Regions from separate parts of the Janthinobacterium sp. GMG2 genome, predicted to be linked through region 2. Evidence: predicted binding sites of a transcription regulator. Region 2 holds the regulator's gene; the other holds the start of a gene.
The links. The regulator FliA, encoded in region 2, starts transcription of late flagellar genes. The targets are predictions, from matches to a motif close to CTAAAGTTTNNNNNNNNNNNGCCGNTA.

Region 1: SKZ59_RS16905 (DUF5610 domain-containing protein) is a predicted target of FliA. The motif match lies at 1,380-1,406, and genes of this name have one in related genera.

The regions. Positions count from the first base shown of each region.
Region 1 covers NZ_JAXAWA010000004.1:262,081-265,467, forward strand. Annotated here, with positions in the region: gene sbcB (exodeoxyribonuclease I) at 1-1,324, opposite strand, end outside; gene SKZ59_RS16905 (DUF5610 domain-containing protein) at 1,478-2,107, shown strand; gene SKZ59_RS16910 (GGDEF domain-containing protein) at 2,109-3,074, opposite strand; gene SKZ59_RS16915 (HPF/RaiA family ribosome-associated protein) at 3,336-3,387, opposite strand, start outside.
Region 2 covers NZ_JAXAWA010000001.1:981,953-985,339, reverse strand. Annotated here, with positions in the region: gene motD (flagellar motor protein MotD) at 1-282, opposite strand, end outside; gene SKZ59_RS04415 (flagellar motor protein) at 288-1,034, opposite strand; gene SKZ59_RS04410 (RNA polymerase sigma factor FliA) at 1,016-1,747, opposite strand; gene SKZ59_RS04405 (MinD/ParA family protein) at 1,793-2,656, opposite strand; gene flhF (flagellar biosynthesis protein FlhF) at 2,649-3,387, opposite strand, start outside.

The DNA.
Region 1 (3,387 bases), on a different contig from region 2:
CGCCGCTGTCGCCGTCGAACAGGCGGGCGGCGCGGTGCTGTTCCCAGCGCAGGCTTTCCGCTTCGCTCAGGGTTTGCGGGAAATTGCGGGCGCGGTAGCGGAACAGCAATTCCTGCAGGCGTTCGTCGGCAAACGAGGGGCGGGCCGTGGCCAGCTTGGCCGGCGTTTCGCGGCGCAAGGATTCGAGCAGGCGGCGGTCGTCGTTGCTGACAAAACCGTTATACAGATCCTCATCCACGTCCAGCGCGACATTCGCGCCCGGGCGCTGGAACACTTCGGCCCAGATCGCGTCCATGTTCGGCGCCGTGGCGGCGAATTGCGCGTTGACCTTCGCGGCGTCCACGTCGATGCCCCATTGCGCGGCCATGGCCGGCGACAACGTTTTCAGGTTGCCGACCAGCATGGGCGACTTATTCAGATGCACGCTTTTCACGGGCAGGCGCGTCATGCCTTCGGGCATGGCTTCCTTGCGCGTGAACAGCCGCGTGCGGATGGTGTCGGCGTCCAGGCTGAACAGTTCGCGCGGATCGTAGGCGCAATCCCAGACGAGGATCTCGTTCTTGTTGCTCGGATGCGTGGCCAGCGGCCAGACGACGCCCACACAGCCCCGTTCGGCAGGGAACATGCCCGACACGTGCAGGAAAGGCTGGCGCTCGCCGGCGGCCAGGTGCATGCCCATTTCGCTGGCGACCCGGTCCTTCTTGTGCAGCGCCAGGCAGAATTCGAACAGTTTCGGCTGTTTCTGCTTGATCAGGCGCGCCAGGGCGATGGTGGCGCGCACGTCCGACAGCGCATCGTGCGCCGCTTCGTGGGCCAGGCCGTTGGCCTTGCTCAAGTGTTCCAGCTTGAAACTGGTCTGGCCATCGTCGCGCTTCGGCCATTGAATACCTTCCGGGCGCAGCGCATGCGTCATGCGCACGACGTCGAGGATGTCCCAGCGGCCGCAATGGTTTTTCCATTCGCGCGCATACGGATCGATCAGGTTGCGCCAGAACAGGAAACGCGTGACTTCATCGTCGAAACGGATGGTGTTGTAGCCCACGCCGATGGTGCCCGGCTCCGAAAAGGCCGCTTCGATGGTGGCGGCGAACTGGTGTTCGGGCACGCCCAGCTGCAGACACTGCTGCGGCGTGATGCCCGTGATCAGGCACGATTGCGGATCGGGCAGGAAATCATTGGCAGGCTGGCAATACAGCATGATCGGCTCGCCGATCTCGTTGAGTTCGGCATCCGTGCGGATGGCGGCGAACTGGGCCGGGCGGTCGCGGCGCGGCTGGGCGCCAAAGGTTTCGTAGTCGTGCCAAAGAAAGGTCTGGTTAGTCATTGATGGTCATTACTTGGTTACTTGATTGGTTATCCGGGCCGTAAACGCGCCGCTGCTACAGTTTTCTGAAAACCTGCCGATACTACACGAGAGGATGGTCATCATCGCGTTTCCCGCATGGTGGCATACATTGCCCGTTCAAGGAGGTCTATCGTGTCAATTCCCATCGCCGCAGGCGGCAATTCCAACCCTTCCGTGACATCCGTCAGTACGGGTGTTGCCGGCAAGGACGATAAAGTCCAGCAAAAGGACGGCATCAACGCTGAAATGAGCGTCAACGACCGCACGAAGCTGCAATTGAACGCCTCCATCATGCAGGCGTCGCTGAACGTGTCGATCGGTTCCGAGAACGAGCCGCTGGCGCTGCTGTACAAGACGGCCATCACCAACATCAATGAAGCGCTGAAGGGCCAATACGGCGACGATGCGATCCAGAACGCGGCGTCGCAGGACAATAGCGCCGAAGCGACGGCGAGCCGCATTGTATCGCTGTCGACCGGGTTTTTTGACGCCTTCAAGAAACAGAATCCCGACCTGGATGACGATGCGGCCTTGACCAAGTTCATGGATACCATCAGCGGCGGCATGGAAAAAGGCTTCAAGGAAGCGCGCGATATCCTGGAAGGCTTGAAAGTGCTAGGTGGTGATATCGCCGGCAATATCGACAAGACGTATGAACTGGTGCAGAAGGGCTATGCGGATTTCATCGCCGCGCACAGCAGCAAGAAGGATGACGCTGCCAAGCCGGATGCGACCAAGCCGGCCGACAGCAAGGCCGCCTGATCTATAGCATTACCCGGTTGCGTCCGCCTGCCTTCGCGCGGTAGAGCGCCGCGTCGGCCGTCGCGATCAGCGCATGGTCATCCTGTTCGGCCGCTAGGCTGGACACGCCGAACGAGCCCGTGATGTGCGGCAGCGCGCTGCGCATGTCGGCGAAGATGACGGCTTGCTGCATGCGTTCGCACAAGCGTTCGGCGACCCGCAGGGCCACGTGTTCATTGGTATCGGGCAAAATCACCATCATTTCCTCGCCACCGTAGCGCACGGCAAAATCCGTGGGCCGCAGGGCCGCGCCCAGCACTTGCGCGGCGATGCGCAGCGCCTGGTCGCCCGCCTGGTGGCCGTGCGTGTCGTTGAAGCGCTTGAAATGGTCGAGGTCTATCATCACCAGCGACAGCGGCGAGCCGCTGGCGTGGGCCGTGACGATCATGTTCGGCAGTAAATCCGTGAGCCAGGCGCGGTTGTACAGGCCCGTCAGGCTGTCGACCATCGACAGCTGGCGGTAGAACTCGCCCAGTTTCTGCCGGCGGCGCAGCAGGGCGTTGGCGGCGCGGATGCGGAAAGACAGCAGCCGCAGCAGGTTGCGCGCCAGGCCGTTCGATTGCTCGATCAATTCCCAGACGACAGCCGCGTCGATCACCAGCAAGTCGGTTTCTTCCAGGGCGGAAATGGCGGCCAGGTTGCTCGCTTCATCGAGCACTGATTGTTCGCCCACGCTTTCGCCGGGCAAGACCTTGCTGACGGTGCCGTCATCCATGCCCGTGTGGATGTCGGCGGCCACGGCCAGCGAACCGCGCAGGACGATGTACAGGCAAGTACCCTGTGTGTCGGCAATGGCTTCGCCCGCTTCGAGGCGCATGACGGGGCAGGGCGCCAGCATGGCGGCCGTCTGGCTATCCGCCCCATCGCGAAATAGCTGTAAATCGCCGATGTTGCAGCCTGAAGCGCCGAAGTTGCCGATCTGTTCCACAATCACACTTTCAAAAAGCCGGCGCGCGCGAGCAGAGGGCCGGTAGCTTCATGATAGCGTAAAGCGGCCTTGGCTGTAACGCCAAAGGCTTGCTTGATGTCACTTACTGTGAGAAATACGACAATTATTTCATTGCGGTGTTAATACGCCGGAATGCTTGCTGTTCTGCTATGGATATTGTCGCGCAGGAAGGCGGGTCCAGATGTGCAAAGGCAGCCTTGAACGGCTGCCTCAGTCTCTGGAAATCCTGCAGGTGGGGAATTACTCGGCGGTTTCTTCCGCTTCGGCCGTATCGATCACGGCATTCTTGCCG
Region 2 (3,387 bases):
TTCACGCTCGCGGCGGATGGCTTCCGTGCGGCGTTTCAGGGCGGGATTCGGCAGCGGGATCGCTTGCGGCGCTTCCATGATGATGGGCGGCGCGCCCTTTTCCAGGCTGAAGGCCTGGCCGATGGCGTTCTGGAAGACGCGGTACTTGCCTTCGTTGACTTGCGAAATGGCGTACATGACGACAAAGAACGCGAACAGCAGGGTGATGAAGTCGGCGTACGAGATCAGCCAGCGGTCCTGGTTGTCCGGTTCCTCGTCATACTTCCTGCGCGCGCGCCGCATCATGGTCAGTGCTCGTGCAGCAGGCTGGAAACGCGCTCTTCGATGATGCGCGTGTGGTCGCCCGTGGCGATGTCGTACAGCACGGCGGCCGTGATTTCGTATTGCAGCACGCGGCGCGAAACGATGGCCTTGAGTTTATTCGCCACCGGCAGGAACAGCAGGTTGGCCAGGCCGACGCCGTAGATGGTCGAGACAAACGCCACAGCGATGCCGCCGCCTAATTTACTTGGGTCGGTGAGGTTTTCCATCACGTGTATCAGGCCCAGCACGGCGCCCAGAATACCGATGGTGGGCGAATAGCCGGCCGCCGACTCCCACACCTTGACGGCCTGGCGCTCGGCCATTTCGTAGGCGGAGATTTCCACGTCGAGCAGCTGGCGCAGCTTGTCCGGCGCGATGCCGTCGACGATCATCCGCAAGCCCTTGGCGTTGAAGCGGTCGGCCGTGTTTTCCATCAGGCGCTCGAGCGCCAGCGGGCCGTCGCGGCGCGCCGTCAAGCTCCATTGCCCGATGTCGCGCGCCAGCGCGGCACGCGTGTCGGCTGGCGGCAGGAAGACCCAGCGCAGCATTTCCAGGCCGCGCACGAAAGTGCGCAGCCGCGTTTGCAGCAGCACGGCGCCGAAAGTGCCGATGACCACGATGGCAAAGGCGGCCGGCTGCAGCAGGGAGGCCATCTTGCCGCCTTCCAGTGCCTGGCCGACCAACAGGCCCGCCAGCGCCAGCGCCAGCCCGATTACACTGGACCAGTCCACGCCTGCTCCCTCAAGGTTGCGCGCAGGCGCGCGACGGCCTGGGTATGCAGCTGCGAGACGCGCGATTCGGATACGCCCATCACCGCGCCGATCTCCTTCAGGTTCAGCTCTTCTTCGTAATACAGGCCCATGAGTATTTTCTCGCGTGGTGGCAGCGCGTCGATGGCATCGATCACGGATTGCCGGAAATCGGTATCGAGCAGGGAACGCAAGGGGTCGCTGTCCTCGTCCACGCAATGGCGGTCGAGAAAGCTGTCATTGCCGTCCGGGTCATGAAAGTCTTCGTAGTACACGAGCTGGTGGCCGCCGCCGTCGCCCAGCATTTCCTGGTAGTCGGCCAGCGACATCTTGAGCAGTTTCGCCACTTCCGACTCTGTCGGTGGATGGCCGAGGCGCTGCTGCAAGGTGCTCATCGCCTCTTCGATCTTGCGCATGTTCTGGCGCATGCTGCGCGGCAGCCAGTCGCTGGTGCGCAATTCGTCGAGCATGGCGCCGCGGATGCGCAGCACGGCATACGTCTCGAACTGCGCGCCATGCGTCTCTTCATAGCGGCTGATGGCATCGAGCAGGCCGATCATGCCGGCCTGGATCAGGTCATCGACCTCGACCGAAGGCGGCAATTTCGCCTTCATATGGTGCGCCAGACGCTTCACCAGCGGAATATGCTCCGTCAGCAAATAGTCCTTGTTCGATTTCCCTTTGACCGTGTACATAGGCTGCTTATTGTTTTCTCATCTTATCTGGTGCTACGGTTGGCTTCAGGCGCTGAACTGGTGCGGGCTCCCCGTCTGGTACAAGGTGCCGCCGAGCACGGGCGCCGCCGAACGGGCCAGCCGCTCGGCCAGTCCGCGAAACGCCACCGAGGCGCCGGCCAGCGGAAACGCATCGACCACGCTGCGGCCCAGGCGCGCCGCGCGGTGCAGATACTCATCGGCAGGCACCGAACCCATCGACGTCAGCTTCACGGCCAGGTAACGGCTCGCCGCCTGTGCCATATTATCGTATACCACTTTTGCTTCGGATTCGGAAGCGCCGGTGACGAGAATACCGAACGGACGGCGTCCCAGTTCCTGGCTCAGGCGCTTGATCAGGCAGTACGCCGCCTTGATCGAGGTGGCGCTGGTGGAGACTTGCACGACGATATCGGACGACGCCATCAAGGGCACGGGGAAACAGGCGCCCTCGTCTGCCACGACGCCGTCGACCAGCACGATGCCGCTCCGGCGCGCCAGCACGTCGAAAGTCTTGCCCAGGCGGCGCAACTCCTCCTCGCCCGCATAGTCCATGCTGTCCATCAAATGGTTGCGCGCGCCCAGGCTGGCCACGCCAAAGCCTTGCGGCACCTGGTGGATGACCTGGTTCAAGCCGCACTGCTGGCGCGCCACGTCGCGCAGGCTGGCGCCGTGCGCCAGTCCCAGGCGCGCGGCCACACCATCGCTGCCGCCGCTGGCGTCGAGCAGCAGCACGTCATTGCCGCCATAGACGAGCGAAGCACCCAGGTTAACCAGCATGGCGCCCTTGTCGTCCTGCGGCGTGGCCGAGAGGAACGTCATGACGCGCGGCTGCGGGCCGGCCAGCATGCGGCGCAAGCCTTCAGCCTGGTCGAAATCAAAATTAGCCAAGGTGCACCCCGCGCGCTTCATTGTTGCGGGCGGCGGCCTGCGCCATCAGGAGCGGCAGTTCGGCATCGGAAAACTGCGTGGCCGCCGAGTCGCGCTTGAGCTTGAAGGCGCGGTCGATCAGGTAGCCACGGTCGGCCAGGTACAGGTCTTCCGGCACGCGCTGGCCGTTCGACACATAGAACAGGTTCAGCTTCTGGCGGATCACCACGTCGAGCACGTTGCCGATCGACGCCGCTTCATCGAGCTTGGTCATGATGCAGCCGGCCAGGCCGCTGCCCTGATAGGCGCGCACCACTTCGTTGAGGGTTTCCTGGGTCGCCGTGGAGTTCAGGCACAGCAGGCGTTTCACGTCGGCGCCGGCGCCCGACAGCATGGCCACCTGTTCCGTCACCATCTGGTCGCGCTGGCTCACGCCCACCGTATCGATCAGCACCGTGTGCTTGTTCTTCAATTCTTTCAAGGCGATGCGCAAATCCGCTTCATCTTTCACGGAATGCACCATCACGCCGAGGATCTTGCCATAGATGCGCAGCTGCTCATGCGCGCCGATACGATAGGCGTCCGTGGTGATCAGGGCCAGCTTTTCCGGGCCGTGGCGCATCACGCAGCGGGCCGCCAGCTTGGCCGTGCTGGTGGTCTTGCCGACACCGGTCGGGCCGACCAGGGCAAACACGCCGCCCTGCTCGAGCATGGCGTCTTCATTGGCCACCGTGTTCAGGTTGCGGCTGAGG